2 regions of the Dietzia sp. NPDC055877 genome follow, and region 1 is predicted to be linked to the other one. Evidence: predicted binding sites of a transcription regulator. Region 1 holds the regulator's gene; the other holds the start of a gene.

The links. Region 1 encodes LexA, which represses DNA repair genes until DNA is damaged. Its sites were predicted from a motif close to CGAACANNTGTTCG; they were not measured.
Region 2: the regulator LexA is predicted to act here: its motif matches at 14,892-14,905, upstream of ACWGLC_RS02485 (DUF222 domain-containing protein).

Annotation. Positions count from the first base shown of each region.
Region 1 is NZ_JBSHCV010000003.1:305,466-321,634, forward strand. Features, by position in the region: gene hrpA (ATP-dependent RNA helicase HrpA) at 1-3,138, shown strand, start outside; gene nrdR (transcriptional regulator NrdR) at 3,148-3,603, opposite strand; gene ACWGLC_RS05805 (hypothetical protein) at 3,715-3,957, opposite strand; gene lexA (transcriptional repressor LexA) at 4,437-5,105, shown strand; gene hflX (GTPase HflX) at 5,160-6,608, opposite strand; gene dapF (diaminopimelate epimerase) at 6,682-7,566, opposite strand; gene ACWGLC_RS05825 (malate synthase G) at 7,686-9,866, shown strand; gene ACWGLC_RS05830 (IclR family transcriptional regulator) at 9,968-10,714, opposite strand; gene miaA (tRNA (adenosine(37)-N6)-dimethylallyltransferase MiaA) at 10,711-11,691, opposite strand; gene ACWGLC_RS05840 (hypothetical protein) at 11,661-12,404, opposite strand; gene ACWGLC_RS05845 (DUF349 domain-containing protein) at 12,661-14,052, shown strand; gene ACWGLC_RS05850 (Rv2732c family membrane protein) at 14,139-14,720, opposite strand; gene miaB (tRNA (N6-isopentenyl adenosine(37)-C2)-methylthiotransferase MiaB) at 14,708-16,169, opposite strand, start outside.
Region 2 is NZ_JBSHCV010000002.1:51,681-67,849, forward strand. Features, by position in the region: gene hemC (hydroxymethylbilane synthase) at 1-8, shown strand, start outside; gene ACWGLC_RS02420 (bifunctional uroporphyrinogen-III C-methyltransferase/uroporphyrinogen-III synthase) at 75-1,718, shown strand; gene hemB (porphobilinogen synthase) at 1,837-2,877, shown strand; gene ACWGLC_RS02430 (hypothetical protein) at 2,874-3,494, shown strand; gene ACWGLC_RS02435 (hypothetical protein) at 3,481-4,002, shown strand; gene ACWGLC_RS02440 (hypothetical protein) at 3,999-4,241, shown strand; gene ACWGLC_RS02445 (alpha/beta fold hydrolase) at 4,492-6,342, shown strand; gene hemL (glutamate-1-semialdehyde 2,1-aminomutase) at 6,439-7,749, shown strand; gene ACWGLC_RS02455 (histidine phosphatase family protein) at 7,746-8,654, shown strand; gene ACWGLC_RS02460 (TlpA family protein disulfide reductase) at 8,664-9,275, shown strand; gene ACWGLC_RS02465 (cytochrome c biogenesis CcdA family protein) at 9,272-10,132, shown strand; tRNA gene ACWGLC_RS02470 (tRNA-Gly) at 10,216-10,288, opposite strand; gene resB (cytochrome c biogenesis protein ResB) at 10,582-12,261, shown strand; gene ccsB (c-type cytochrome biogenesis protein CcsB) at 12,258-13,262, shown strand; gene ACWGLC_RS02485 (DUF222 domain-containing protein) at 13,279-14,886, opposite strand; gene ACWGLC_RS02490 (ArsR/SmtB family transcription factor) at 15,126-15,473, shown strand; gene ACWGLC_RS02495 (SRPBCC family protein) at 15,579-16,169, shown strand, end outside.

The sequences.
Region 1 (16,169 bases):
GAGATCCGCTACCGCCCTCTACAGGTGGAGCAGGGCGACAGGGTGATCGATCTCGACCCACTGGACGGGCTGGCTGACGCGGTCTCCGAACTGCTCCGGGAGGACGACGGCGACGTCCTGGTGTTCCTCTCCGGCGAGCGCGAGATCCGCGACGCCGAGGAGGTGCTGCGCGGACGTCGGTTCAAGAACACCGAGATCTTCCCGCTGTTCGCCCGACTCACCGCGGCCGAGCAGCAGAAGGCCTTCCGCGCCCATTCGACGCGCCGGGTGGTGCTCTCGACCAACATCGCCGAGACATCCGTCACCGTGCCGGGCATCCGCTACGTCGTGGACACAGGCCTGGCCAGGATCTCCCGCTACTCCACCCGCACCAAAGTCCAGCGGCTGCCCATCGAGCCGGTATCGCAGGCTTCCGCCGCCCAGCGCGCCGGTCGCTGTGGCCGTGTCGCGGACGGGATCTGCATCCGCATGTACTCGGAAGACGACTTCGAATCCCGGCCCGAGTTCACCGACCCGGAGATCCTCCGGACCAACCTGGCGTCGGTGATCCTGTCCATGGCCGACCTCGACCTGGGGCCGGTGGATGACTTCCCGTTCGTGGAGCCACCGGACCGCAGGTCCGTCCGGGACGGGATGACGCTGCTCACCGAACTGGGCGCCCTACGCATCGACGACGACGAGCGGCCTCATCTGACGAAGGTCGGCCGCGAGATGGCGGTCCTCCCCCTCGATCCGCGCCTGGCCAGGATGGTCGTGGAAGGCCACCGGAACGGGTCTCTCGGCGACATCCTCGTCGTGGTGGCGGCGCTCACGGTACAGGACGTGCGCGAGAGACCGGCCGAGGAACGGGACAAGGCGGATCAGTTGCACCGCCGGTTCGCGGACAAGAGCTCGGACTTCCTCGGCTACCTCAATCTGTGGCGCTACATCACCGAGCAGCGGCGCGAGCTGTCCGGCAGTGCGTTCCGCAGGATGTGCAAGGCCGAGTACCTACACTGGCTGCGCATCCGTGAGTGGCAGGACCTCACCGCCCAACTGCGGAGCATGTGCCGAGAACAGGGCTGGCACCCGCCGTCCGAGCACGCCGTCGAGGACGATCTCCACAAGGCGATCCTGGCGGGACTACTCACCAATGTGGGAGTGCGCGACGAGGACACACGCGAGTTCCGCGGCACCCGCGGGATCCGGTTCCAGGTGTTCCCGGGCTCGGACCTGGCCAGGAAGCCGCCCCGCTGGGTGATGGCATCCGAACTGGTCGAGACCTCTCGGCTCTGGGCGCGAGATGTGGCGCGAATCGATCCGGCATGGATCGAGCAGTTGGGAGAGCACCTGGTGCGCTCGCAGTACTCCGAACCCCACTGGTCCGACGCCCAGGGCGCCGCCATGACATACGAGAAGGTACTCCTGCTCGGCTTAACGGTAGTAGAGGCGCGGCGGATCCTGCTCTCGCGGGTCGATGCACCGTTGGCGCGGGAGATGTTCGTGCGCCACGGGATCGTCGAGGGCAGATGGACGACGCGGGTCCCGGCGATCATCGACAACGCACGGGCTGTCGAGCAGGCCCGCGAGCTGGAAACCCGTAGCCGTCGGCGTGACCTCGTGATCGACGACGAGGCGCTGGCCGGGTTCTACCTCGAGCGCCTTCCCGCGGACATCACCTCCGGTCGGCACCTCGAATCATGGTGGAAGAAGAAGGGCCACCGCGATCCCGCTGCGCTGCGCCTGACCGACGAGGACATCCGCACCGCGGAGAAGGCGCCGGATGCCGCCGCCTTTCCGCCGTTCTGGCAACAGGGTGAACGTCGCTTCGAACTGCACTACGAGTTCGAACCCGGTGGCGCCGCGGACGGGATCACCATCCGTATCCCGCTCCCGCAGCTCAGTTCCGTGACCGCAGCGGGGTTCGAGTGGCTCGTCCCGGGGTTGCGCGAGGAGCTCTACACCGAGATGCTGCGGACGCTGCCCAAGTACCTACGGCGGATGTGTTCGCCACCGGCCGAGTACGCCGGTCTGCTGCTCGCCGATGTGAAACCTCGCTCGGCCCCTCTGCCCGTCGCGTTGGCGGAGGCGCTGTCGACCCGGATCGGGACCACCGTGGATCCGAGAGAGTTCCGACCGGAGCAGTTACCTGATCATCTGCGTGTCAGGTTCGAGGTCGTCGACGGCGACACGGTGGTCGACGCGGGGACCGACCTCAGAGCACTGCGTTCCAGACTCACCGACAAGGTCCGTTCCACCCTCAATCGACGGCTGATCCCCGACGACGGGCCGCACCGCGAATGGACTGCCGACACGATCGGTGATCTGCCTCGCTCGGTGACGGGGTCGGTGGACGGCGTCGAGGTGACCGTCTATCCCGCCCTGCGGATCGCGACAGACGGCATCCACCGGGTCGCGTGCACCACCGAGGAAGAGCGCCGGGCGACCCAGACCAAGGCCGTCCTGTCCTTGATGACCGCTGATCTCGTCGCACCGTCGTCGATCCTCCGGGGGCGCCCGGTCGAGCAACGTCTCGCCCTCAGCCAGTATCCGTACGGCGGCATCGATGCTCTGGTCTCGGATGCCTCTCTCGCCGTGTGCGCCAGACTGATCGCGAGCCGACAGGGCGCGCCGGTACTCGAGGCCGCTGATTTCCTGGAACTACGTGCCACCGCGCGGGCCGAGGTGCCGGGGGCTGTCGCCACCTCCATCTCGACCGTCGTGACAGCGTTGGTCCAGGCTCAGCAGGTCTCGGCACGCCTGGCGGAGTCTCCGCCCACGCTCGCTGACACTGTTCGTCCCTCTCTGGAGTACCTGACCGGAAAAGGGTTCCTGGCCCGGCATCCCGCGTCCGTGCTGCCGCATCTGGAGCGCCATGTCCGAGCCGTGTCGATGCGCCTGGATCTGGCGGAGAAGGCGCCGGGGCGCCACGCCGAACTGTCGGCACGGGTTGCCCGCTCGGAATCCACGGTCGAGGAGGCATGTGCTGTGCTTCGCGCGCGGCCGGGCGGCGCCAGAGCGATCCGTGACCTGCGGTGGATGCTGGCGGAATACCGGGTCGGGCTGTTCGCGCAGTCGCTCGGTACGGCCCAGTCGGTATCGCCGGAGCGGATCGGCAAGGCTGTCCGTACCGCACTGTCCCAGAAGTCCTCGCGTTGAGCCGGCCGGCTACCGAGTGTCGCGGCGCTCTTTGAGAGCGATGATCTCTCGTTCGAAATCGTCCGCCGAACTGAACTGCTTGTATACGGAGGCAAACCTCAGATACGCGACTTCGTCCAAGTCCTGCAGCGGCCCCAGGATGGCGAGTCCGATCTCGTGCGCAGGGACCTCGGAGGCGCCTCGTGCGCGGACCGCGTCCTCGACCTGCTGCGCGAGCCTGCGGAGTGCGGCTTCCTCCACAGACCTCCCCTGGCATGCACGGCGCACGCCTCTGACCACTTTGTCGCGGCTGAAGGACTCGGTCACTCCATTGCGTTTGAGGACCGTCAGCAGAGGCGTCTCGAGAGTGGTGAACCTGTGCCCGCATTCCGAACACTCGCGACGGCGTCTGATCGCCTGCCCCTCGTCGACGGACCGGGAATCGATCACCCGGGAGTCCTCGTTGTGGCACGTCGGGCAGTACATTCCCGTTCCGCCCTTCATTGACCGGATCTCACGCCCTCAGGTGAACTGCTCACCGGGACGGAGACGGACCATGTGCCGTCTCTACTCCAGTCTAAGAGGCCGACCACCCGATCACGCGTAGGCGGGCCCGCCGAGGAAGGCCAGCGCCAGGAGCATCGCGATCCCGAAAAGGACTCCACAGACGACCAGCGCCCACGTCGGCACGTCATCCACCACTCCCACGGGCGCCGTCGCCGGCGCCTGCACGTCGCACGCGCGCACAGACCCCGCCGATCGGACCACGATCCGACGACCGGGCACGACCGGGGCAGCAGAAGTCGAACGACCGCTCGCCGGTGATCGGTCGAATGCCACACCCCGGCGCTGCACTGACCGGCGTGCCGATACCGGCCGCGCGCGATCCGTGCTCACAGCCCCACCGGCACGTCGGCCCTTCGAACGGACCACCGGCCGGGTGCGTGAGGCGCCGGACGGCAGAGCCGACGCCGGCCGCCCGCCCCGGCCCCCCGAGTCCCGGACCGGGACGACGCCGTGTTCCCCTGCGCAGACCTCGGTCCAGCTCCGCGTGAGGTGCGCGTGCGACTGAAGCTCCTGAACGGACATGGCCACTCCCTACTCGACAGACTGTGCGACACGGAATCGCACGCTTGTGTGTGTTGCCCGAAACACCTGTTCGAACTCGAACACTGCCTAGAGTTGTATCACGCGACTCCGACACAGTCACCACCCGAGCGCGAATTTCTTCGAACAGGTGTGTGGCGCTTCGTTCCCGGCCCGTCTAGGGTGTAGACAAAGAGAGACGTCGAACATCCATTCGCCGAAGGGACATCGCGATGCCGAAACCGGACTTCGAGGCGCTCACGCCTCGTCAGAAGAGCGTGCTGCTACATATCCACGACACGGTGAAAGACCGTGGATATCCGCCCAGCATCCGGGAGATCGGCGATGCGGTGGGACTGCAGTCCACCTCCTCCGTCGCGCATCAGCTCCGGACCCTCGAGAAGAAGGGCTTCCTGACCCGGGATCCCCACAAGCCGCGGGCGGTCGACGTGCATGGCGTCCCGGGCCAGAAGTCGCGGGGTCGGCGCGCACCCACCCCGCCTCAGGGGCGCCCGTCCGGGGCAACGGAAGCGGTCTATGTTCCCGTGCTGGGGCGCATCGCCGCCGGGGGGCCGATTCTGGCTGAACAGGCGGTCGACGAAGTGTTCCCGCTACCTGCGGACCTGGTGGGGTCGGGGGAGTTGTTCATGCTCAAGGTGGTCGGCGAGTCGATGATCGACGCCGCGATCTGTGACGGCGACTATGTGGTGGTCCGTCAGCAGAACGTGGCCGACAACGGCGAGATCGTGGCCGCGATGATCGACGGGGAGGCCACGGTCAAGACCTTCCGTAAGGACGAGACGGGCGTCTGGCTACTTCCCCATAATCCCGCGTTCAGCCCCATTCCCGGCGAGCATGCGACGGTGCTCGGCAAGGTTGTCACGGTCTTCCGCAAGATGTGACGTTCACGAGAAGTCCCCAGTCCGGCCCGCGCCGCCTGCTCCCGGAACCCGGGCTCAGGCGGCGCCGCCGTGTGTGCCGTCGGCCAGGAACTCGGACACCTCGCCGGCCACCGACTGGGGCAGCCGCACCGTGATCCTCGTGCCCTCCTGCGTGTGCGCCTCAGCGAGAACCGCGCCCTCCGCGTGCACCCGGGAGATCACCTCACCCCGCCGGTAGGGCACGAGTAGCGTGACCTCAGTGTCACCGGAGGCAATGATGTCCATGATCGCCTCGAGGAGCTCGTCCATCCCCTCCCCCGTCGCGGCGGACACGAACACGCCGTCCGGAACCGCGTGATGCAGCTCGGTCAGCACCAACGGGTCTGCCGCATCGATCTTGTTGATCACGACCAACTCACGGGGCCGCTCGGCGCCCTGCTCCTCGACGACGTCGTTGATCACCCTGCGCACCGCTTCGATCTGGTGCAGCGGCATCGGATCCGAGCCATCGACCACGTGCAGGAGCAGTTCCGAATCGACGACCTCTTCCAGAGTCGATCGGAATGCCTCAACGAGTTGCGTGGGAAGGTGTCGGACGAAGCCCACGGTGTCGGTGAACACGACCGTTCGCCCGTCCGGGAGATCTGCACGCCGGGTCGTGGGGTCCAGGGTGGCGAACAGCGCGTTCTGAACGAGCACCCCGGCTCCGGTGATCCGGTTCAGGAGACTCGATTTACCGGCGTTGGTGTACCCGGCGATCGCGATCGACGGCACCGGGGTGGCACGACGGCGGTGACGCTTGGTGTCGCGAGCCTGCTTCATACCCTTGATCTCGCGTCGCAGCTTCGCCATCCGCTCACGGATCCGGCGGCGGTCGGTTTCGATCTTGGTCTCGCCGGGACCGCGCAGGCCCACCCCACCGTTGCTGCCGGCGCGGCCGCCTGCCTGCCGGGAGAGCGACTCGCCCCAACCCCGCAGCCTGGGAAGCATGTACTCCATCTGGGCCAGCGAGACCTGCGCCTTGCCTTCGCGGCTCGTGGCGTGCTGGGCGAAGATATCCAGGATCAGTGCGGTCCGGTCGATGACCTTGACGTTCACGGCTTTCTCCAGCGAGATCAGCTGGCCCGGGGTCAGCTCACCGTCACAGATCACCGTATCCGCGCCGGTGGCGGCGATCACATCCTTGAGCACGCTCACCTTGCCGGACCCGATGTACGTCGACGCATCGGGCTTGTCCCGGCGCTGGATCAGCGCGTCGCACACCTCGGACCCGGCGGTCTCCGCGAGTTGGGCGAGCTCGGCCATCGCCGCGTCGGCCTGGGCGGACGAGCCCTCGGTCCACACCCCGACGAGCACGACCCGCTCCAGTCGGAGTTGCCGGTACTCGGCATCGTTGACGTCCTGGAGCTCTGTGGACAGACCCGCGACCCGGCGCAGCGAGGAGCGTTCCTCGAGCTGCAGTTCGCCGATGGAGGGGTCGAGATTACGTAGTGGGCGGTCCGCCGCCCCGGATTCGTTAGTCATTCCCGGCCATCATCTCATACCAAGCCCGGTCATGCCGCCGGGCGCCGACCCCGGGATAGACGGAGAACATGCGCTACGACCTCCGGAATGTGCCCTCCGCGACGAGTACCGACGGGCCGGTGAGCGTGGATCCGCTCTCGGTCAGGCCGACGGCGACCTCCCCGCCCGGCACCGTGACGACGACCTCGCCGGCGGTCCGGCCGGCATCCGCGAGCGCGGCCACCGCCGTGGCGACGATTCCGGTCCCACAGGACATCGTCTCGCCCGCCCCACGTTCATGGACCCGCATCGAGACACGGCCCTCCCGCAGGGGAGTCGAGATCTCCACGTTGACCCCCTCCGGAAAGAAGTCCGTGTCGAACCCCGGTTGGCGGTGGAGGGGAAGCGCCGCAAGCGTCTCACCATCGAGCCCGGGCACGACACAGGCGAGGTGGGGATTGCCCATGTCCACCGCGATCCCGGCGAACGTCCGATCCCCGACCTGCACTGACGACAGACCGAGAAGCTCCGGCTGCCCCATATCGACACGGACCACCGCGCGATCTCCGCGGTGTTCGAGGATCCGGGCCGGTCGGGGTCCGGAACGGGTGCCGACCCGGACCTCTCCCGTCTCCGCGCGGCCGGTCGCGACCAGCGCGTGGGCGAACACCCGGACCCCGTTGCCACACATCTCGGCGATGGAGCCATCGGCGTTGCGGTAGTCCATGAACCAGTCCGCCTCGAGCACACCGTCCGGCAGCTCGGACAGGACCGCCTGTTCCACAAGCGCCCCTGCCGTGGCGATCCGCAGGATCCCATCCGCTCCGATACCCGCGCGGCGGTCGCACAGGGCACGCACGAGATCGGAGTCGAGCTCGAGCTCGGCGCGGTCGTCCGGCAGGAGAACGAAATCGTTCATGGTGCCGTGCCCCTTGATGAACGTGATCTCCGCCGGAGCCACCGACCTGTTCTGCGCCATGGGCCGAATCCTACCCAGGGGGCCCGGCGTTCCACACTGTGGAAATGCCAGATGAAGCCGTCAGAGGCGCCAACTAGAGTCGGAGCCGAGAACGATCCCCTAACAGGAGGAGAGCATCGATGTCCGATCGCATCACCGTCGGCGGTATCCAGGTCGACAAGGTCCTGTACGACTTCGTCAATTCGCAGGCGATCCCGGGTACCGGGGTCGACCCCGACGAGTTCTGGGCCGGCGCGGCGGCGATCTTCACCGACCTCGCGCCTCGTAACCGGGAACTTCTGGGGGTGCGCGACGAACTGCAGTCGAAGATCGACGCGTGGCATCAGGAGAACCCGGCCCCGATCGATCCCGCCGCGTATAAGACGTTCCTCCGGGAGATCGGGTACCTCGTCCCCGCGCCCGAGTCCGTCTCGGTGAAGACCGCAGGCGTCGACGAGGAGATCGCGACGATCGCCGGCCCGCAGCTCGTGGTGCCGATCACCAACGCGCGCTTCGCGATCAACGCCGGCAACGCGCGGTGGGGTTCGCTCTATGATGCCCTCTACGGCACCGACGCCATTCCGGAGTCCGATGGCGCGGAGCAGGGCAGCTCCTACAACAAGGTGCGCGGCGACAAGGTCATCGAGTGGGCCCGCGAGTTCCTCGACGACGCGGCCCCGCTCGAGACCGGCAGCCATGTCGGCTCCACCGGCTACGCGGTCGTCGACGGCGCTCTGCAGGTCACGGTCGCCGACGGCTCGACCACCGGACTCCGGGACGCCGCTCAGCTCGTGGGCTATCTCGGCGATGCCGGGTCGCCGTCGTCGGTTCTCCTGCGCAACAACGGTCTCCACATCGACATCGAGATCGATGCGGATTCCCCGATCGGCTCGACCGATGCCGCCGGCGTGAAGGACGTCGCCCTGGAATCCGCGGTCACCACCATCATGGACTTCGAGGATTCGGTCGCCGCGGTGGACGCCGAGGACAAGACCCTCGGGTACCGCAACTGGCTGGGGCTGATGAAGGGCGATCTGTCCGAAGAGATCTCCAAGGGCGGCAAGACCTTCACCCGTGTCCTCAACGACGACCGGGTGTTCACCTCGCCGGACGGCACCGGCGAGGTGCGCCTGCACGGCCGTTCCCTGCTCTTCGTCCGCAACGTCGGACACCTCATGACCAACCCGGCTGTCCTGGACACCGAGGGCAACGAGCTCCCCGAGGGCATCCTCGACGCGCTCGTCACCGCTCTCGCCGGTATCCACGGCATCGCCGAGGGCAACGAGCGTGGCAACAGCCGTTCCGGCTCGATCTACATCGTCAAGCCCAAGCAGCACGGCCCTGCCGAGGTCGCGTTCACCAGCGAGCTGTTCGGCCGTGTCGAGAAGCTCCTGGGCCTTCCGGCCAACACGCTCAAGGTCGGCATCATGGACGAGGAGCGCCGCACCTCGGTCAACCTCGCGGCGTGCATCGCCGAGGCCACCGAGCGCGTCGTGTTCATCAACACCGGCTTTCTCGACCGCACCGGCGACGAGATCCACACCTCCATGGAGGCCGGCCCGATGATCCGCAAGGCGGAGATGAAGTCCGCGCTGTGGATGAGCGCCTACGAGGATTTCAACGTCGACACCGGCCTGGCGTGCGGTCTCCGCGGTCGCGCCCAGATCGGTAAGGGGATGTGGGCCAAGACCGACCTCATGGCCGAGATGCTCGCCGAGAAGATCGGCCAGCCCGAGGCCGGGGCCAACACCGCCTGGGTCCCGTCGCCGACGGGTGCGACCCTGCACGCCACGCACTACCACCGCGTGAACGTGATGACGCGCCAGGAGGAGCTCCTGGCCGGCGGCCCGCGCGCCTCGGTGGACGAGATCCTCACGGTGCCGCTGGCGCCCAGCACGGACTGGACCGACGCGGAGAAGAAGGAGGAGGTCGACAACTCCTGCCAGACGATCCTCGGCTACGTGGTGCGCTGGGTCGAGCAGGGCATCGGCGTCTCCAAGGTTCCGGACATCCACGATGTCAATCTCATGGAGGACCGCGCCACGCTGCGCATCTCCTCGCAGTTGCTGGCCAACTGGATCCGCCACGGGATCGTCTCCGCCGAGTTCGTCGAGGACTCCCTGCGCCGCATGGCCGAGATCGTCGACGGCCAGAATGCCGGCGACGACGCGTACCGGAACATGGCTCCGAACGTCGAGGAGTCCATCGCCTGGCAGGCCGCCCGTGAGCTCGTCCTCGAGGGCACAACGCAGCCCTCGGGCTACACCGAGCCGATCCTGCACCGGCGCCGCCGCGAGTTCAAGGCCGCCAACGGTCAGTGATCGCCGGGGCCGGTGACCACCACGGCCCCGCGCGATCGGCGATCCACGCGTGACGAGAGCCGGCAGTCCACCCGGGTGGACTGCCGGCTCTCGTCGTCAGGTCACGTGTTCAGCCCGGCCACCGCCGCACGCAGGATCCCCACAGCGGCGTCCCTGCGATCGGAGGTGAACCGCGCCTCGGGGCCGGATGCGGACACCGCGAACGAGGCGGCGCCCTCCCCCACGGCTATCGCCACGCAGCGCACCCCCTCCTCCTGCTCGGATTCGTCGGTCGCGAAACCCGAGCGACGGATCCGGTCGAGCTCGGCGATCAGCGCGTCGGGGCGGACGATCGTCGTCGAGGTGTAGCGACGCATACCGGCCCGACCGAGCATCGCGCGGACCTCGTCGTCGTCGTCGCCCGCCACCAGCGCCTTCCCCACGGCGGTGCAGTGGACCTCCACCCTGCGCCCCACCTCGGTGAACATCCGCATCGAGTGCGGGGAGGGCACCTGGGCGAGATACACCACACCGTCCCCCTCGCGGACGGCCATGTTCGCGGTCTCGCCGGTCCCTGCCACGATTGCCCGCAGAACCGGCTCGGCCCATTCCAGGGTCGCGCGCCGGGCGGCGTCGCCGACCCGCTGAAGGCGGGGGCCCAACAGGTAGTCGCGCCGCGCGTCACGGCGCAGGTGTCCACTCTCGGCGAGCGTGCCGCACAGGCGGTGGACCGTCGCGGCGGCCAGGCCGGTGTCGGCGACCAGGTCGCCGAGGGACGCGCGCCCCCCGCGCAGTGCGAGGGCGTCCAGCAACGCGAAGGTGCGATCCACGGACTGGACGCGGGACCTGCCCGCACCGGGCTCGCTCATCGTCGGGCCTCCTCGAGAGTCTCCAGGGCGGCGCGCAACGGTCCGCCGGGGCGCGCCTGCCCGCCAAGGGTGTCGGTGTCGATCCAGTGGATCCGGTGGTCACGGCCAAACCACGAGCGCTGTCGCCGGACGTAGCGGCGCGTGCCGATGAACGTGCGCTCCTCCGCGCAGGCGACCCCGGCTTCGTCGATGCCCAGGTCGTCGTCCATCTCGTCGAGAACCTGCGCGTAGCCGATTGCGCGACGCGCGGTGACGCCGTCCCGCAGGCCCACGCCGACCAGCCCGCGCACCTCGTCGACCAGTCCGTTGGCGAACATCGCGGCCGTGCGCGCTGCCAGTCGCTCGTCCAACTCGGGCAACCCGCACCGCAATCCGAGGATCCGGGTCCCCCACCGGGGCTCGCCGATGGTCGGGCGGGAGGCCGAGAACGGGCGCCCGGTGATCTCCACGACCTCCATCGCCCGGACGGTGCGGCGCGGGTCGGTCGGCAGGATGGTGCGGGCCGCCTCGGGGTCGATACGTGACAGTTCTGCGTGCAGCGCGGCCACCCCGATCTCCTCGAGCCGGCGCTCGTACCGCGCCCGCACCCGCGGATCGGTGTCGGGGATGGACCAGCCGTCGATCAGCGCCTGCAGGTACATCATCGAGCCACCGCACAGGATCGGCACGTTCCCCCGCCCGCGGATCTCGGAGATCTCCCGCTCGGCCTCATCGCGGAAATCGGCGACGCTGGCGGTCTCGGTCACGTCGAGGACGTCGAAGCGGTGGTGCGGGATCCCCCGGCGCTTGTCCGGGGGGAGCTTGGCCGTGCCGATGTCCATACCGCGGTACTGCTGCATGGCGTCGCAGTTGATGACTTCACCGCCGAGGGTCTCGGCCAGCCCCAGGGCGATCTCCGATTTACCGGTGCCGGTGGCACCCACCACCGCGATCGGGGTCGTGTCGGTCACTGCGGGCCCCCGTCGTAGGCCGCGCATCCCGTGGCAGACGAGCCGGCGGCGGACGTCGCACGGGGCGGGATCGGTTCCCACCGCGCGGCGTGATAGCCGACGCCGAACGGTGCCCACGAGACCGTGTCGACCGCTGTGCGGTCCCCGATGAGCTCGGCGAGGGCCAACCAGGACGGGCGGCTCCACCACCCCACCTCGGCCGCCGAGGCCGGCCCGGGGTCCGGGAGGGCGCCACCGTCGCGCAGCCACGCGGTGAGTGCGGCGTCGAGAGCCACCCCGCGCGGGTCCTCCGGAACGGGCGCGCGCGGGGTCAACGAGGCGGGGCCATCCGCGACGACGACGAGAGCGTCGCCGTCGGACACCTTCACCGGTGTCGAGTTCGCGATCCGACCCTGCTCATCCACCGCCTCGAACGTCCGCGGTAGCCCAGAGCCCGCCCGGTCGAGCATCCACCACGCGATCAATGCCGCATCGGGCACGCTCCCCCGTGGGGCGGACGGGGCGCTCGGACGTCCGACTCGAACGTCGGCACCCCACCGTCGCAGGGACGAGCTGACGTCCTGCACGGCCCTGCGCTGCGGGTCGGTGCCCACCACCACGACACGTGACGCTGAGCCGGACGCCCGCCGGAGCTGTTCGCACAGCAACTCGACCTCGCGGGTGCTCTCCGCGGCTGCTGCGCCGGACAGCTCGGGCACCAGCACCGGTGCACCGGGGATCAGGACGACGGGACTGCTCACATCAGGGAACCCTACTGTTCCCGCGGGGAGGGTCTTCCGATGCCACACGGGGGCGCGTGGCCGGGCGTCCCCGCGGCCCGCCTCTCCGGCGGAGTCGGCCGACTATCCGGCGCCACGTACAGATACAGCCGACGAACGTGGCTGCGTTGGTACACACTAGGAGGGTGTCGGCCCGGTAGCGGGACGGCGAGGCGATGACCGGGATGTCAGCCCGGCGACGGTGCCGTGATACGCGGCAGAAGGAAACGAGGACCACATGAGCGACCAGTCACCCACCGCCGCGAGCGGTCAGGAGTCCGGAGGGACGTCGCCGACCCCCGGGCCCGGGCCCCGTCCCGGGCCGCGCCCGGGAGCCCCCTCCCCCGCCGCGATGGCCCGGAAGACCACGCCGAGCCCGGCCCCGGCAGCGGAAGCCAAGGCCACCCGCGCGTCCGACCCCGCCGAGTGGGGTCGGGTCGATGAATCGGGCGCGGTGTTCGTCAGGACCGCTGACGGTGAACGTCAGGTCGGCTCGTGGCAGGCGGGAGTTCCGGCCGAAGGGCTGGCCCACTTCGGGCTTCGTTTCGATGATCTCGCCGCCGAGGTCTCCCTCCTCGAGACCCGCCTGGACACGCATCCCCAGGACGCCCGGAAGACTCGCGCGTCCGCTGAGGCCCTGGCCCAACAGATCCCCACCGCCGCCGCGGTGGGCGACCTGGACTCACTCGCGGTGCGGGTGGCCGCCGTGGTCGAACGTTCGGGTGAGGTCGAGGCCCGGGCTCGTCAGCGCAAGGACGAGCAGCGCTCCGCGGCAATCGCCCGCAAGGAGGAACTGGCGTCCGAGGCCGAGGAGATCGGCGCGTCGTCGACTCAGTGGAAGGCGGCCGGCGACCGGCTCCGGGAGATCCTGGACGAGTGGAAGACGATCCGTGGTATCGACCGGAAGACCGACGACGCATTGTGGAAGCGGTTCTCCAAGGCGCGCGAGGCATTCAACCGTCGCCGCGGTTCCCACTTCGCCGAACTCGATCGCAACAGGGCATCGGTGAAGCGGGTCAAGGAAGAACTGGTCGAACGAGCCGAGGCCATGTCCGGCTCCACCGAATGGAACGACACCGCCACCTCGTACCGGCGGCTCATGGACGAATGGAAGGCGGCCGGCCGGGCACCGCGTGAGGCGGACGATGCCCTGTGGAAGCGCTTCAAGGCAGCGCAGGACACCTTCTTCGACGCCCGGCACGCCGCCGCCGCCGAACGCGATGCGGAGTTCGAGGTGAACGCCGAGGCCAAGGAGGCTCTCCTCGAGGAGTACGAGGGTCGGATCAAGCCCGGCACCGACCTGGCCGCCGCCCGCACGACCCTGCGCGAACTGCAGTCGCGTTGGGAGGAGATCGGGAAGGTTCCCCGCGATCGGATGGGTCCGCTCGAGAACCGGATCCGGGCGATCGAGAAGTCGGTTTCGGAGGCCGCCGACACCGAGTGGCGTCGCACCGATCCGGAGGCCAAAGCCCGCGCGGGGCAGTTCTGGGACCGGGTCCGCGACTTCGAGGACCAGGCCGAGAAGGCCGAAGCCGCGGGCAAGAGCAAGGACGCCGACAAGGCACGCTCCCAGGCCGCCCAGTGGCGGGAGTGGGCGGAGGCCGCGGAGAACGCCGTCGACACGCGCTGACCGGGTCAGCGATACGCGCCGGCCGATGACGACGGGGGCGGGGTGCCTGGAACCCCGCCCCCGTCGTCATGTCTGCCCAGATCAGATCAGAGGCCGTCCCCGCTGCGCGCGTTCTCTTCCAACTGGCGCTGCTCGGGGGTGCGCGTCCAGAGCACGCCGGCGAGAGTTCCGATGAGCAGGAACAGCAGGATCTCACTCAGGTACATTCCGATACCCGGGCCTCCGAAACCCTGGAAATCCGGGTCGGGCCCGCGTCCGGACTGACGGAGCCAGATCGCCAGGATTCCGTAGACCGCTGACACGCAGGTGGCACTCCAAGCGACTCCGGCCGCCCACCACTTCTGGGTGAGGATCATGAGTGCGCCGAACCCGATCGTGCCCACGGAATACAACAGCACGAAGATGTGCGAGGGCAACGAGGTCGACTGATCGGCGGCCGCGTCGGTGAAGAACAGCACGTCGATACCGCGCACCCCGTCACTGTGCGGAAGGAGAAGCACCGCGGCGAGGATGACGATGAGCACCGTGGACACGAGGTAGGCCCGGCCGATCACGAGCGTCCGGCCGAGCACCCGGTCCTTGCGGCGCATCTCTGATTCCGCGTTTCGGGTTACTTCCATGATCCCGGCGATGGGATCGGGGCGGTCCGCGTTACTCACGTGGGGCATCCCTTCTCAATGACGTCGTCGACCGCGACGTCTCGACGCAATGTGGGCAGTCCGAGGCCGACGCCGATCGGCGGGGTCTCGGGCTTCTCCCCCGCCTCGTGCCGGTCGCCGGCGCGGGTGGCGCGGTAGCTGAGCACGCCGTCGTCGGCGAGCAGGTGGTGTGGGGCCGCAGCCGTGACCCGCGTGGTGATCACGTCACCCGGGCGGACGCGATCCGCGTAGTCACCGGTCGGCGCGAAGTGCACGAGTCTGCCGTCGCGCGCTCGCCCCGTCATCCGCGCGGTGGCGGCATCCTTGCGTCCCTCGTCGGCGGTGACGAGGACCTCCACCACCCGGCCGACGCGGGCCTGGTTCTCCTCCAGCGTGATCCGCTCCTGGAGTTCGATGAGTCGCTCGTACCGCTCCTGGACGACGGCCTTGGGGATCTGGTCCTCCATGGTGGCGGCCGGGGTGCCCGGGCGCGGAGAATACTGGAAGGTGAACGCGCTGGAGAATCGCGCCTTCTCGACCACGTCCAGCGTCGCCTGGAAGTCATCCTCGGTCTCCCCGGGGAAGCCCACGATGATATCGGTGGTGATCGCGGCGTCCGGCATCGCGACGCGGACCCGGTCCAGGATGCCGAGGAACTTCTCCGAGCGGTACGACCGTCGCATCGCGCGCAGTACGCGGTCGGAACCGGACTGCAGGGGCATGTGCAGCTGCGGGCACACGGTAGGAGTGGACGCCATCGCCTCGATCACATCGTCTGTGAACTCGGCAGGGTGCGGCGAGGTGAATCGAATTCGTTCGATCCCCTCGATCCGACCGGCGGCGCGAAGCAACTTCGCGAATGCGCCCTTGTCCGAGGGCTCATCCGGGTCGTGGAACGACCTGCCGTAGGCGTTGACGTTCTGGCCGAGGAGGGTCACCTCGATGACCCCCTCGTCGGCGAGGGCCTGGACCTCGGCGAGGACCTCGCCCGGCCGGCGGTCAACCTCTTTGCCACGTAGCGAGGGAACGATGCAGAACGTGCACGTGTTGTTGCAGCCGACGGACACCGACACCCAGCCCGCATAGGCCGAATCACGGGTCGCTGGCAGAGTCGAGGGAAAGTGCTGAAGAGACTCGGCGATCTCGACCTCGGCGCGCTCGTTGTGCCTCGAACGCTCGAGCAGGGTCGCCAAGTGGCCGAGGTTGTGGGTGCCGAACACCACGTCCACCCAGGGCGCCCGCGAGACGACGACGTCCTTGTCCTTCTGCGCCAGACACCCGCCGACGGCGATCTGCAGGCGCGGGTTGGCGTCCTTCCACGGGCGCAGATGCCCCAGCGTTCCGTAGAGTCGGTTGTCGGCGTTCTCACGCACCGCGCAGGTGTTGAAGACCACGAGGTCCGGAAGGGCGCCGGTCACCGGGTCGGCCTCCCCCTCGAAGGGGATATAGCCCGCCTCTTCCAGGACCCCGGACATCCGT
Region 2 (16,169 bases), on a different contig from region 1:
ACTCCTGACCCGCCCACGAACTCCCCACTCGCGCGCAGCCAGCGCGCGACACCCATCCCACGGAGAGACGAACAATGACTCGAGCACGCAACACCCGCCCCGGAACCGTCCGCTTCGTCGGCGGAGGTCCGGGCAACGCGGGGATGCTCACCTGCCGGGCCCAGGAGGTCCTCGCCGGAAACGCACTGGTCTTCGCCGACGCCGACGTGTCGGCCGAGGTGCTCGCGCTGGTCGCCACACAGGTGCCGGTGCCGCAGGAGATGCTCGACGCGCGGCAGGCCGAGATGGACGCGGCCGTCGCCGCCGAGGACAAGGCCGAGGTCAAGCGTCTCAAGGCCCTGCCCGCCCCGACCGCGGCCGACATCCGGCCCGTGCTGGGCGAGCCCGCGGCCGTCGCCAAGCAGCTCGTCGCCGAGGCCAAGAAGGGGCGCGACGTCGTCCGCCTGGTCGCCGGTGACCCCATGACCACCGACGCCACCGTCACCGAGATCGCGGGCGTCGGCCGCACCGTCGTGCCGTTCGAGGTCGTGCCCGGCGTCGCCGAGGCCACCGCCGTGCCCGCCTTCGCCGGCATCGCGCTCGGCTCCGGCTACGTGTTCGCCGACGGTCGCGGCAAGGTCGACTGGGCGGCCCTCGTCGGCTCTCCCGGACCGATCGTCCTGCGCACCACCGGGCGCCACCTCGCCGAGGCCGCCTCCAACCTGGCCGAGCAGGGCCTGGCCGCCGGTACGCCGGTGACCGTCACCTGCTCCGGTTCGCTCTGCGCCCAGAAGTCCGCCGACGGCACCCTGGCCACCATGGCCGACGTCGGGCGGGACATGGAGGGCGACCTCGTCGTGACCATCGGCAAGTCGGCCGGCGAGCGGCACCGCCACCAGTGGTGGGAGTCGCGTGCCATGTTCGGCTGGAACGTGCTCGTGCCCCGCACCAAGGCCCAGTCCGCCGAGATGAGCGACCGCATCTCCGAGCACGGCGCCGTGCCCGTCGAGGTGCCGACCATCGCGGTGGAGCCGCCGCGCAGCCCCGCCCAGATGGAGCGCGCCGTCAAGGGGCTCGTCGACGGCCGCTACCAGTGGGTCGTGTTCACCTCCGCGAACGCCGTGCGTGCCGTGTGGGAGAAGTTCGTCGAGTTCGGCCTGGATGCCCGCGCCTTCTCCGGCGTGAAGATCGCTTGCGTCGGCGAGGGCACCGCGGCACGCGTCCGTGAGCTGGGCATCCAGCCGGAACTGCTGCCCTCCGGCGAGCAGTCCAGCCTGGGCATGCTCGAGGTGTTCCCGCCGTACGACGACGTCCTCGACCCGGTCAACCGGGTCCTGCTCCCGCGCGCCGACATCGCCACCGAGACCCTCGCCGAGGGCCTGACCGACCGTGGCTGGGAGATCGAGGACGTCACCGCGTACCGGACCGTGCGTGCCGCTCCGCCGGCCGCCGAGATCCGCGAGATGATCAAGACCGGCGGGTTCGACGCCGTCTGCTTCACCAGCTCCTCGACCGTGCGAAACCTCGTGGGGATCGCCGGCAAGCCGCATGCCCGCACGCTCATCGCGTGCATCGGGCCCCGGACCGCCGAGACCGCCGCCGAGTTCGGACTGCGCGTGGACGTGCAGCCCGAGAACGCCTCGGTGCTCGAGCTGGTCGACGCCCTGGCCTCGCACGCCGACCACCTGCGCGCGGCCGGCGAGCTGCCGCCGCCGCGTCGTCGCGCGCGTCGCCGCTGACCGCGACCGCGGCAACGCGCCCCCGAGTTCTCCCGAGCTCCGGGGGCGCGCTCGTCGGTGGGGGAGAGTAGCTGGTGACGCCGTCGCGCGCCGCCGTCGGGTGGTGGACTTTCGTAGAGTGGAGGGCGTGATCGAATTGCCGCAGAATCCTGCCGCCCCCGTAGTCCGACCGCGACGCCTCAGGAACACTCCTGCGATGCGTCGACTCGTGGGGGAGACCACGCTTGAGGCCCGGCAGCTGGTGTTGCCGGTGTTCGTTGCCGACGGAATCGACGAGCCGCGGCCCATCAGCTCCCTGCCCTCCGTCGCCCAGCACACCGTGGATTCACTGCGTCGCGAAGCCGCCTCGGCGGCCGAGGCGGGACTCGGCGGGATCATGCTCTTCGGGGTACCGCGGGACGAGGACAAGGACGCCCGCGGCAGCTGTGGGGTCGCCCCGGACGGCATCCTCAACCGGGCGTTGGCGGCGGTCCGCGAGGAGGTCGGTGACGACCTCGTCGTGATGGCGGACACGTGCCTCGACGAGTTCACCGACCACGGGCATTGCGGAGTACTCGGTACCGGCCCCCGCGGCGAGGTGGTGGTGGACAACGACGCCACGCTGACCGCCTACAACGAGTTGGCGGTCGCCCAGGCGGCGGCCGGAGCCCACGTCGTGGGGCCCAGCGGGATGATGGACGGGCAGATCGCGTCCATCCGCGCGGCTCTCGATGCCCAGGGGCATCAGGACGTCGCGGTGCTCGCCTACAGCGCCAAGTACGCCAGCGCGTTCTACGGCCCGTTCCGCGAGGCGGTCGGCTCGTCCCTGCAGGGTGACCGCAAGACGTACCAGCAGGACCCCGGCAACCTGCGCGAGTCCCTGCGAGAGGTGCGGCTGGATCTGGACGAGGGGGCCGACATGGTGATGGTCAAGCCGGCCATGTCGTATCTCGACGTCCTCCGCCAGACCGCGGAGATCTCCGACGTCCCGGTCGCGGCCTATCAGGTCTCCGGTGAGTACGCGATGATCTCGGCCGCGGCCGAGCGGGGCTGGATCGACCACGATCCGGCGGTCATGGAATCGCTCCTGTCCATCCGCCGTGCCGGTGCCGACATCGTGTTGACGTACTGGGCGCTGCTCGCCGCGAAGCTGCTGGCCGAAGGCCGTGGTCGGCGGTGACCTCCAGCGGACCGTGGCGGCCGCCGGCCCCCGACGACACCGGCGGGGCCGGCCCCGTCGCCGGGTCCGGCGGGGAGGCCGAGCTCGACCGGCCCTCGCCCCCGCCCCCCGAGGAGATCCGCGCGGCCTGGGGCCTGTGGCTGGCCGCGGCGGTGTTCGCGTTGGCGGGCATGTTGCTCAACGCGGCGACCGCGCGGCTCACGGATCTGCCCGTCGCCACCCAGGGCGCCTTCCGCGACGCCGTGGATAACGCGGGCACGACCGACATCTCCATCGATTCGCTGTTCCAGCTCGCGCTGGCCGTCGGTGCGGTGTTCGCGCTGCTGGCCGCCGCGCTGACGGTGTGGCTGGCATTCCGGCTCCGGGCGGGCAGGGGCTGGGCCCGCACCATGCTCAACCTCATCGCGATCTTTCTCGTGATCGATGCGGTGTCCGTCGTCATCGGCGTGTTCGGTGGCGTGGCCGGCGCGGGTGACCGTGACGAGGTCGTGAGCTTCGTCGTCGTCGCCCTCCAGATCCTCGCGGGGCTGTGCGCCGCCACCGCGGTCTGGCGCCAGCACACCGCGGAGGCGCTCGCGTACACCAAGGGCGACAGGGGGACCCGTGTCGGCAAGTGAACCGGCCCGGATCCGGCCGGGCGCCGAGCCCGAGGGGCCCGTCCTGTACGCCGAGGACGGCTGGAGCTGGGCCTGGATCCTGGCGGCCCCGCTGTTCTGCACCGCGGCCGGGTTGTTCGAGTGGCTCACCGATGCGCCGGTGCACTGGCTGATGCTGACCATCTGCGCGATCGCGTCCGCGCTGTGCCACGGGGTCATGATCGCCGCCACGCGCGTGCATGGACGCGTCCGGCTCACCCCCACCGCCTACTACCAGGGCACCGAGGAACTCGACCTGGCCCACGTCGAGCAGGTACTCCCCCCTGCCGGCGCGGGCCCTGACGAGGCGTCCTGGCAGACCGCCCGCACGCTCGGTGAGCTACGCGAGGTCCCGCGGCGACGCGGGGCCGTGGGGCTGCGTCTGGACACCGGCGCCGAGGTCCGCGCATGGTGCCGCCGTCCCGCCGCGTTGCGTGCGGCTCTGGTCGACGCCGTCGGGGCCGCCGATGCGTCGTCGGGCCCGGCATGAGGGCTCGGCGTCACGTCGTCGTGGCGACTGTCGCGGCGGCCCTGGCCGTGCTCCTGTGGTGGCTGTCGCGGGGGTCGATCGAGGTCGTTCCGCCCGCCATCGACCCGCCCGTGGACGGCACCGTCGTCCGCACGGTCACCGACACCCGGTTGCTGCTTGCCGCCACCGTGTCAGCCGGTCTGGCGATGGTGTTCGCGATGCTGTCGATCCTGAGTGCCACCTCACGTCTCCGAGGCTGATATATCCACTTCTGCCTGGGGTTTCGTGGCGGATCAGCGTGTCACGGTAACGATCGGATGACGGTTCGCTGAGTGCTTGCCCGGCGATTCCACGTGGTGCGCACCACACGCTACTGTTGGGAAAGTTCGGACGTATGTGGCCATGGTGAAAGCCTGCGGCGAGGCGTCCGATTCTCGGGAAGACACCTACAGCACATGGAATTGGGGATCGGTGCAGCCATCTAGCACTTTCGTTGGCACCACCGCGGTCGTGGGAGCGATCGCACTGCTGGGATCGGGAGTGGCCGCAGCCGCCCCGGTGGAGTGGCAGGAATGTACTGAGATGCTCGGCGTGGAGTCCGAATACCTCCCCGCCGGGATGGAGTGCGGGACCGTCGAGGTGCCCGTCGACTACGGCGACCCGGCCGGCGCCACAACCAAGGTCGCGCTGACCCGGATCAAGGCCTCCTCGGGACAGGCCAGGTCCACCGTGTTCGGCAACCCGGGCGGGCCGGGAAACTACGCGCTCAACTTCTGGAACCCGCCGCTGGACGGCTCCGCGCCGGCCGGGCTGTACGAGAACCACGACCTGGTGGCGGTCCAGCCCCGCGGCATGTTCGGCTCCAACCCGATGGTCTGTGAGGTCGAGTACGTCGGCCCGAACTCCGCCAACCCGCTGCACGACGCGTGCTTCGGCACCGACCCGGCGTACATGAAGTCCATGACCACCGAGAACGCCGCGCGCGACACCAATGCGGTGCGCGAGGCGCTCGAGCTCGCCGAGATCGACTACCTGGGCGTGTCCTACGGCACCGCGATCGGCACCGACTACGCGACGCTGTTCCCCGAGCACACCGGGAAGATGGTGCTCGACTCCAACACCCACCCCGACTGGCGCTGGTCCGAGCAGGCGCAGCAGGGCGCGTTCGCGCAGGAGAAGCGGGTCAACGACATCTTCGGGTGGATCTCCGAGCGGGACGAGTACTACGGGCTCGGTGACACCCCCCTGAAGGTCTTCCACTCCTGGAAGTGGGTGACCGACCAGGAGGTGGGCGGCCCCGCCAACCTGACGCCCCCGCCGGCCGAGACCCGTGACCTGCCGGTCGAGCTGCGCGGAACGGTGCTCGAGCAGCCGGCCATCGACGTGGTCAACACGACCGCGCCGGGCCGCGCCCGCGTCGAGGGCTTCGCCCGCGCAGCCGCGCTGCAGGGCCTGACCAACAACGCCACCACCGGTCTCTACGACGCCACCGTGGGCGCCACCTACAACGAGCAGGCGTGGCCGATGCTGGCCCACATCCTGAAGTACTACAACGACGGCGGCCAGATCGCCCGGGTCGACTACGAGACCGTCGGCCTCATGCTCGCGGCGCAGGAGAACCGCTCGCCGGTCTACCGCACCGACATCGAGATGAACGCGATCATCACCTGCAACGAGACGGCCGCCCCGGCCGACCAGCTGGGGGTGACGGCGGCCAAGATCGACAAGGCCACCGGAGGCAGCCGACTCGCGACGCGCGCCGCGGTCGAGGCCGCCGGCGACGACTGTGTGGGCTGGGATCCCGTCGCCCGCACGATCGACCCCAGCGGAGACGAGCTGGACGTGAAGCCTCTCGTCCTGCACTCCGAGGACGACGCCGTGACCCCGATCGCCGGGGCCCACCGCGTCGCCGACGCCATGGGCGGCACGCTGGTGACCGTCGGGGGCGGCGACCACGCCGTGTTCCGGACCGGTAACGAGGCCGTCGACCGGATCGTCATGGAGTTCCTCGAGACCGGACAGGCCACCCCCGGCCACGTGCCGGGCAAGCCGTCGCCGGACCCGCTGCCCAAGTGGGACGCGGCCGACCGCGCCTCCGCCGCCCAGGAGGGCATGGGGGCCCCGGTCGAGGGCGCCGACGACTGGTACGGCACGCACCGCGACGCCGCGACCGCGCCGGTCACCGGATCCGTCGAGGCCGCACCGGTGAACGCGGCCCCCGCGCCGGTGATCCCCGCTCCGGCCCCGCTGCCCACCCCGCAGGAGGTGCACGCGCAGGCGCAGAAGGCGCTGCAGGACGTGGCCGGTCAGATCGACGCGGCGGCCAAGTCGCTGTTCACCCCGCCGGCGCCGCCGGCATAGCCGCAGGCCACGCACCGCGGGGGAGAGCTCGTCGGGCGTCTCTGAGACACTGGAGGGGTGACGAACCCGAGTGATGCCCTCCCGACCCCGACCGGCCTGTCCGGCACCACGCGATCGGCCGAGCTCTTCGCGGAGGCCCGAGAGCTGATCCCCGGTGGGGTCAACTCCCCGGTCCGCGCCTTCAACTCCGTCGGCGGAACCCCGCGTTTCATGCGTGAAGCGCGGGGTTCTCGCATGACGGACGTCGACGGCAACAGCTATATCGATCTCGTGTGCTCGTGGGGGCCGATGATCCACGGCCACGCCCACCCGGAGATCGTCGACGCCGTCCGGTCCGCGGCCTCCCGCGGACTCAGCTTCGGCACCCCCACCGAGGGTGAGGTCGATCTGGCGCGCGAGATCATCGCCCGCACGTCCGTGGAGGAGGTGCGACTGGTCAACTCGGGCACCGAGGCCACCATGAGCGCGGTACGCCTGGCCCGCGGCTTCACCGGCCGGGCCAAGGTCATCAAATTCTCCGGCTGCTACCACGGCCACGTCGACGCGCTGCTCGCCGACGCCGGCTCCGGGGTGGCCACGTTCTCCCTGCCGGACTCGCCCGGCGTCACCGGGGCCAGCGCCCACGACACGATCGTGCTGCCGTACAACGACGTCGACGCGGTGCGCCTGGCGTTCGCCAACCACGGCGACCAGATCGCCTGCGTGATCACCGAGGCAGCCGCCGGCAACATGGGCACGGTCCCGCCACTGCCCGGGTTCAACGAGGAACTGCGCAGCCTCTGCTCGGCAGGCGGCGCGCTGCTCATCATGGATGAGGTCATGACCGGCTTCCGTGCCGGTGACCGCGGCTGGTGGGGGATCGACGGCGTGGCCGGCGACCTGACCACCTTCGGAAAGGTCATGTCCGGAGGCCTGCCCGCGGCCGCCTTCGGTGGTCGCGCCGACGTCATGGCGGCCCTCGCCCCGGCCGGGCCCGTCTACCAGGCCGGGACCCTGTCCGGAAACCCCGTCGCAGTGGCCGCCGGCCTCACCTCACTGCGTCTGGCCGACCACTCCTGCTACTACACGCTGCAGACCAACGCCGACCGGCTCGAGGCGCTGATCAGCAATGCGCTGCACGCGGCGGGCGTGGCCCACACCATCCAGCGTGCCGGCACCATGCTCAGCACCTTTTTCACCGAGGACCAGGTCACCGACTACGCCGGCGCCAAGGCCGCCGAGTCGTTCCGGTACGCACCGTTCTTCAACACCCTCCTCGATCGTGGGATCTACGCGCCGCCGAGCGCGTTCGAGACCTGGTTCGTCTCCACCGCGCTCACCGACGACGACTTCCAGCACATTGCCGATGCGCTGCCGGTCGCCGCCGAGGCAGCAGCCGCCGCCACCGCCCCGGACAACGCCCGATGAGCGGGAACAAGCGAGGCCTGCGCGCGAGGTTCGCAGTCCCGGCGACGGGCCCCACCTCACTGCCGATCCCCCTGCGGGGCGACCATCCCGCCCCCGCCGACGCGCCGCCGTCGCTGACGGGGCCCGGTGCCGCGGCCGACGCCGGCGACGCCCACGTGTCGACCGAGGCCGAGGGATCCGAGGCCTATGGCGCCGAGCCGGGGACGATCGCCGCGCCGGGTGAGCCGCGCTCGTCGTCGTCGACCTCACGTGACGCCTCGGCCCGTGGTCCCGAGACGCAGACGATCGTCCACCTCGTGCGCCACGGTGAGGTACACAACCCTGACGGCGTCCTGTACGGGCGGCTACCCGGCTTCCGGCTGTCCGAGCTGGGCCGGAGCCAGGCGGAGACCGTGGGGCGGGTGCTCGGTTCCGGGCACGACATCGTCTCGATCGTCGCCTCGCCGCTGCAGCGCGCGCAGGAGACCGCGGCCCCGCTCGCCGAGCGGCTCGGGCTTCCGGTGGGGATCGACGAGGACATCATCGAGGCGGACAACCGGTTCGAGGGAAACAAGGTCGGCGGGCGCGGCGGGGCGCTACGTGACCCCCAGTACTGGCCGATCCTGTTGAACCCGATGCAGCCGTCGTGGGGCGAGCCGTACCTGCAGATCGCGCACCGGATGATCGGGGCCGTGTACTCGGCCCTCGACGTGGCGCGCGGACACGAGGCGGTCCTGGTCAGCCACCAGCTGCCCGTCTACACCACCCGTCGTTTTCTCGAGGGCCGCCGACTGTGGCACGATCCGCGCAAGCGGCAGTGTTCGCTGGCGTCGATCACCTCGCTGGTGTTCGAGGGCACCACACTGCGCGACATCGTCTACTCGGAGCCGGCGGGTGCGTCCGACCCGTCCCAGACCGGAGCCTGAACGGAAACCATGCGTAAGACCCGAACCGCGCTCGGTGCGTTGATGATGACAGGCGTGCTGGTCACCAGTGGCTGCGCCACCGGGGACGACGCCGTGGTGGCCGGTCCTGAGACCTTCGAGTTCGTCAGCCCCGACGGCAAGCTCGAGATCCTCTACGACCCGCCGGCCGAGCGTAAGCCCGTCGCCGAGATCGCCGGCCCGGACCTGCTCGACCCGGACACCACGCTCAACCTGCAGCAGGACCACGCGGGGGAGGTCGTGGTGCTCAACACCTGGGGCCAGTGGTGTGGCCCGTGCCGGGCCGAGGTCGACGACCTCCAACGCATCCAGGACGAGTTCGGCCCCCGGGGCGCGACGGTGTTCGGTATCAACCTGCGGGACCCCAACCGGCAGAAGCCCGTCGACTTCGTGTCGGACAACGGCGTCACCTACCCGTCGATCTGGGACCCCAGCAACGCCGCCGTCGCCGCGCTGCACGGATTCCCCACCTCGGTCGTGCCCACCACACTTCTGCTCGACAAGCAGCACCGCGTGGCCGCCGTGTACCTGGTCGAGATCACCGACGAGAAACTCAACAGCGCCATCGAGCGGCTCCTGGCCGAGGAGGTCGAGCCGGCGTGAGCCCGGACGTGATCGTGCTCGCCCAGAGCGTGGGGGAGACGTTCCAGCAGACGGTCGCCGGCGGGCCGATCCTGCTGGCGCTGGGAGCCTGCGTGCTCGCCGGGCTCGTCTCCTTCGCCTCGCCTTGCGTTGTTCCACTCGTGCCCGGCTACCTGGCGTACCTGGCCAGCGTCGTGGGTGCCGAGCGGCCGCCGGCCACCGCGGCTGCCGCGGAACGGCAGCGCGCGGCCAACGCGACGCTGACCGTGGAGGAACGCCGAACACGGCAGGCGTCGCGAGCCCGCGTCGTGGGGGCGTCGTTGCTGTTCGTGGCCGGTTTCACCGTGGTGTTCGTCCTGCTCAGCGCCATGGTGCTGGGAACCGTGCAGTACCTCGCACCGCAGCAGGAGCTACTGCAGCGCCTCGGCGGCGTCGTGACCATCCTCATGGGACTGGTCTTCATCGGGCTGGTCCCCACACTGCAGCGTGATACCCGGATGCAGCCCAGGTCGCTGTCGACGTGGCTCGGCGCCCCCTTGCTCGGCGCCGTGTTCGCGCTCGGATGGACCCCGTGCCTCGGACCGACCCTGGCCGCCGCGCTGTCCGTGGCCGCCGGGACCGGAGTCGACGCCGCCCGCGGCGTGCTGCTGATCGTGGCCTACTGCCTCGGACTCGGCCTGCCGTTCGTCGTGGTGGCCTTCGGCTCCACCTGGGCGATGCGCACCGTCGGCTGGCTGCAGAAGCACACCCGCGGCATCCAGGTGTTCGGCGGAGTGATGTTGATCGTCGTGGGCCTGCTGCTGCTGACCGGCGCATGGGCGCTGTTCATCGACTGGCTGCGCGACTTCGCCATCTCGGACACCACGCTGCCCATCTAGCCTGCGCGCGCGAACCTGCGAAGCCCACAAATGAGTGATGTCCCGGACCATCGGTGAACGACGATCCGGGACATCACATTCTGAGCGGATGACGGGATTCGAACCCGCGACCCTCACCTTGGCAAGGTGATGCGCTACCAGCTGCGCCACATCCGCATGGGACCTCGGGCCCGTGAGCGCCCGTGTCCTTGCGAGAAAGAACAATAGACCATTCCCCGGAGCGCCCGCAGGCGGGGTGCCCCGAAGAGATTCTCGGGCGCCGATACCGGCCCCTCGCCGCGCGTCGATCTCCGCCTCGGGAGACCCCCGTCATAGTCGGGGTCACCGGCTGTACCCTGCCAGGTTTCGCTCAGGTTCCCCCGACTAGCCTGGGACCGACCGGCGTCGAACCGGCTGTGGCGCACCCAGCCGCAGCAGCCTCGACGCACCGCGACACGCAGATGGACCCCATGCCCAGAACAGCCGCCGTCACAGCCTTCTTCCGTAACGCATGGCGCACCCTCACGGCGATGCGCACGGCCCTCATCCTGTTGTTCCTGCTGGCGGTGGCCGCCATCCCCGGTGCACTCCTGCCGCAGCGCAGCCTCAACGAGGGCAATGTCGTCGAGTACATCGAAGAGAACGGCTGGATCGGCGAGCTCTACGACAAACTGCAGCTGTTCGACGTGTTCGGCAGCTGGTGGTTCACCGCCATCTACGTCCTGCTGTTCGTCTCGCTGGTCGGCTGCCTGACGCCGCGCTGTATCGACCTGGTCAAGCAGCTGCGCACGCCGCCACCGCTCACGCCCCGCAATCTCGGTCGGCTGCCGCACCACGCCGCGTACCGCACCACCGCCACGCCGGAGGAGGCGGCGGGCCAGGTGCAGCGCGCGCTGCGTGGCTGGCGGGTGCGACGCAACGACGGCGACGGCCGCGTCCCCGGCACCATCGAGCTGTCCTCCGAGCGCGGTTACACGCGCGAGGTCGGCAACATCGTCTTCCACTTCGCCCTGCTCGCCCTGCTGATCATGTTCGCGGCTGGCAAGTTCGTGTACGCCGAGGGCATGCGGGTACTCATCGCCAACGAGGAGTCGCCGGCGTTCTGCAACACCACGCCGAGCGCGTACGATTCGTTCCGCGCCGGCCTGCTCGTCGACGGCACAGACCTCGAGCAGTTCTGCATCAAGATCGAGGACTTCCGCGCCGACTACCTGTCCAACGGCCAGGCCGAGATGTTCACCTCGAACGTGCGCTTCACCGAGGACGTGGCCACCACCTCCCCGGACACGTGGGAACACTACGAGATGGCGGTCAACCACCCGCTGCGCATCGGCTCGACCCGCGTCTACCTGCAGGGACACGGTTTCGCGCCCACGTTCACGGTGACGTTCCCCAACGGCGAGACCCGCACCGACACCCAGCACTGGCAGCCGACGGAGCTGCAGACGTTCCTGTCCTCGGGAATCATGCGCTTCGATCCGCCGGCCGGCATGTACCCGGACCTGGTCGAGCGGCGTGGGCAGCAGATCGCCGTGCAGGGCCTGTTCGCGCCGACCGCGCAGTTCGACGGCACCCTGCTCAGCTCCCGCTTCCCGCGCATGGACGACCCGGCGGTGGCGATCGACGTCTACCGCGGCGACGCCGGCCTGGACACCGGCCGCCCGCAGTCGATCTTCTCGCTGGAGCCGGACCTCATCGAGTCGGGATTGCTCAACCGCGAGGCGCGCGTCAACCTGCGGCCGGGCGAGTCCACGACGCTCGCCGACGGCACCGAGGTCCGGTTCGACGGCGCCGAGGAGTTCATCAACATCCAGGTCTCCGAGGACCCCACACAGATCTGGGTGGGAGTGTTCGCCGCGGTCATGATGGGCGGCCTGGTGTTGAGCCTGATGGTGCGGCGCCGGCGAATCTGGGCCCGGGTGAGTATCGACGACGACAACGTCACCCGCGTCGACCTGGGGGGCCTGGCCCGGACGGACCGATCGGGCTGGGGCTCGGAATTCGATGCACTCCGGGACCGGCTGGTCGCTGAATCCACTGTCACACCCGTGTTGCCCGGTGACGGCTTGCCTGATCCGGCGGAGCCGGGACACACTTCAACCAGTCGCGGCGATGCCGACGACACCGTGCGGAAGGACGACACCCGGTGAATACCTTGATTCTCGCTCAGGGGCTGCCTGTCAACGAGACCCTGTCCACGTACTCGGATCTGGCGTTCCGGACGGCGTTCGGCATCTACGTACTGGCGCTGATCGCATCGCTGGTCTACTACGGGGGGTTCCGCGTAGCCAAGGTCTCGGAGAAGGAGCTCGTAGCGGCCGGCGGCACCGGGCTCACCGAGTCCACCTCGCTCAGCTCCACCGGAATCGCCGACGATGAGCGGGCCGCCGCCGGGAACCGGCGCTGGGCCCGGATCGCGCAGCTGTTCATCACCATAGGATTCGTCTTCTCGGTGGCGTCGCTGATCCTGCGAGGACTCGCAACCGACCGGTTCCCGCTCGGCAACATGTACGAGTTCATCCTCGGCACGTCGATTCTCGGGGTGGGCGCCGGGCTGGTGTTCCTGCGCAAGCCCGCGATGCAGACGGCATGGCCGTACCTGCTGCTCCCGGTGCTGGTGCTCATGTTCTTCGGCGGGACGCACCTGTACTCCGAGGCCGCACCCGTGGTGCCGGCGCTGCGCTCGTACTGGCTGCCGATCCATGTGTCGATCATCTCGCTGGGTGCGGGGATCCTGCTCGTCCCGGGTGTCGTGTCGATCATGTACCTCATCCGCGTGTGGCAGCCGCAGGGCCAGGAGAACGGCTGGGCTGCCGGGTTGGCCCGCCCCCTGCCGGCGGCGGAGACCCTCGACCGGCTGGCCTACCGCATCACCGTGATCGGCTTCCCCGTCTTCGGCGTGGGCATCCTGCTGGGCGCGGTGTGGGCCGAGAGCGCGTGGGGCCGGTTCTGGGGCTGGGACCCCAAGGAGACGGTGTCGTTCATCTCGTGGGTGTTGTACGCCGGCTACCTGCACGCTCGCGCCACCTCCGGCTGGGGCCCGAAGAAGGCGGCGTGGATCAACATCGCCGGATTCGTGGTGCTGGTGTTCAACCTGTTCTTCATCAACATCGTGGTCTCCGGTCTGCACTCGTACGCGGGCCTGAACTGACACCCGGCGGCGCGGCCTAGGCTGCCGACCGCCCCTGCTGCCCCGGCGGCTGCTCGGCGGATCCGCCCGTCGGCCGGAGCCGCTGCTCGGCCTGCGCCCGCAGGTACCGCCGTTCGGTGTGCCGGCGCTGCCGCCTGTGCGGCCGGCGTCCTGCCCCGGCTATGCCGTCGCCGGTCCGGCCGGCCTCCGCCGACTCCTGTTGTAGACAACTGCGCTCGGGGTGCCGCGGTGCGGCGAACTGCGCGAGCGGCCCGTTGGGGACGCTCATGATCCGCGTCCCGGGGTCCCGGTCGGGATGGTTCGGCCCGTGGATCCACACGTAGACCCCTTCGGTGTTCCGGTAGTACGCCCATAGGCCTTCGGTCTTGAGGCGATGATGCGTGCGGCAGAGACAGCCGAGATCGTCGCTTGTCGTGTGACCGCCACGGCCGGGTTCGTCATGGTCGAACGGGATGATGTGATCGAGGTCGGTCTTGTCCGCCGGGGTCTGGCATCCGGGAAAGACGCAAGTGCCGTCGCGGCCCCGGCAGAAGTGGGACAGTGCCTCCGAGGGGGAGTACCGGCGCGCCGCCTCGCTGTCCGGGTCGGCGAGAGTGTCCAGCGCGTCGAGCCTTCGTCTCGCCATGCGCTGCAACTCATCGGCGGTGTAGCCGGTGACCGGACCGTATCCCGTCAGGAACAGCCCGCGGAAGTCGGGATCTCCGTCGTCATAGGAATGGATGATCACCCGCCGAGCCGCCTCTTGCGCGGCCGGATCGGTGGGGTGGCTGCCGTCGGGCTCCGGCAGACAGGTCCAGCCGCGACTCAGGGCGAGTAGGCCGGCGGCTCGGAGTTGCCCGCTGGTCCGGGGATCGTCCGCGGAGACGGTGCGTACCAGCGCCTCGATGCGGTCGGCGATCTCGATGGCGTCCACTGCGGTGAGGGTCGCGGTGATCCGGGCGTGGTCGCCCGATATGGGCGTCATCCTCACGTTCTGATCACGTCGCGTCTGCTGTGCGCGCGCATCGGCACCGACGGGGTCGCAGGCCGCGACATGCTTGCTGAGCATCTTGCGCAGAGGTCCGATTCTGGGCGGGTGCGTCCGTCGCCTGGTCGGTGCGAGGCCCTCGCAGATGCGCCGGTCGAGTTCAGGGATCAGCGTGTCCTCGACCAGTGCGGTCTCCTCGGCGATGGCGTGGGCTGCCTGGGCCCCGATCCATCCGGTCGTCAGCAGAGCCGCGGTTCGCGGGAGCCGCTCGATCAATTCCACCGCTGTGGTGACGAGGCGGAATGCGCCGCGGCGCGACAAGGCCATCGACGCGCCCACCATGGTGGCGGCCGTGTCCAGCGGGTCGCGCTGCTCGTCGTGCTCGGTGGCCCTGCGAACGCAGGCATAGGCGTAGACGACGGTCCGGCCCTCGGCGGCATTGATCGCTCGTTGGGCGAGATACCCGCGTTGCTGTCCGGGGTCCCACCGGCCGAAGGCGTCCGGGACGAGCACCTCGGTGGCGGGGGCTGTGGTCGTTGTGAATCCCGGCGGCGGTTCGAATCTCTCCGCAAACTGAGCGGACTGAGCGAACTGCGTGTTGAGCGCCTCGGTCGAGGGGGCCGAATTCTGCGTGGTGAACGGGTAGGTGGTCGTCATGTGTCCGACTGTATGTTCGAGGTACGACATTGTTGGCTGCCAGGATTGCCGGGGCCAGTGAAGCCGGAATGCGACAAGTTCGGGGCGGGGGTGCCACTCGCGCGGCTCCGGCGCGTTGACCTGCGATGCCCTGGACCGCGCCTTCAGGGCAGTCCAGGTCAGGGCCCGGGGACCGGGCGGGAAAATTCCCCGGCGGCAGCCATTGACGGGCGGGCGTGGTCGGCCTAACGTGATACCAAATGGTTCTACATCAACCGTACGAGACGGACTTCAGCGATGCCGACGTCGACCGGATCTTCCGAGCGCTGGCTGATGCCACGCGCCGCGACATCGTCCGGCGCACGCTCGTCGAGGAGGCGTCCGTCTCCGAACTCGCCGAGCGGTACGCGATGTCGTTCGCGGCGGTCCGTAAGCACGTCAACGTCCTCGAGGAGGCCGGGTTGATCAGCAACAACCGCATCGGCCGAGAACGCCGGATCCGCGGCAATCCCGAGACCATCCGCACCGCACAGGGCCTGCTCACCAGCTATGAACAGCTGTGGCGCGGCCGTATCGACCGCCTCGATGCGTTCCTGGCCGAAGACTGAACGCCCCTGGTCGAGAACAGAGGAAGGAGGACCGCGAAAGGTACTGGCCCGCCGCGCCCCGCCACGTCCCACCACGCAGGCAGATCTCATCCCTGGAGGCTCACAATGCCCATCACCTCAGTAGTCAAGGACCCGGAGGCGCTGACCCTCGTCGTCGTCGCTGATTTCACCGTTCCGCTCCGGCGTCTCTGGGACGCCTACGCCGACCCGCGCCAACTCGAGAAGTTCTGGGGGCCACCCACGTGGCCCGCGACGTTCGTCCGCCACGACCTCGCGCCCGGCGGCCTGTCCGAGTACTACATGACCGGCCCCGACGGTGACCGCTCCGGCGGCTACTGGGAGTTCCTGGCGGTCGCGGAGGGACGCTCGTTCGAGGTCCTCGACGGCTTCACCCGCGACGACGGCGAGCCCAACACCGACATGCCGTCCATGCGTATGGTCTTCGAGTTCGCCGAGACGGACGGCGGCTCGCGCCTCACCACGACCACCCACTTCAACAGCCTGCCCGAACTCGAGCAACTCCTCGAGATGGGCATGGAGGAGGGCATGACCTCCGCCATGGGGCAGATCGACGACGTGCTCGCCGACCTGCGGAGCTTCGCCGCCGACCGCGCCACGAGCGCCCAACTGCTGTCCGACACCACGGTCCGGATCAGCCGGGTCGTGCGCGGGACCCCGGAGCAGGTGTGGGCCGCC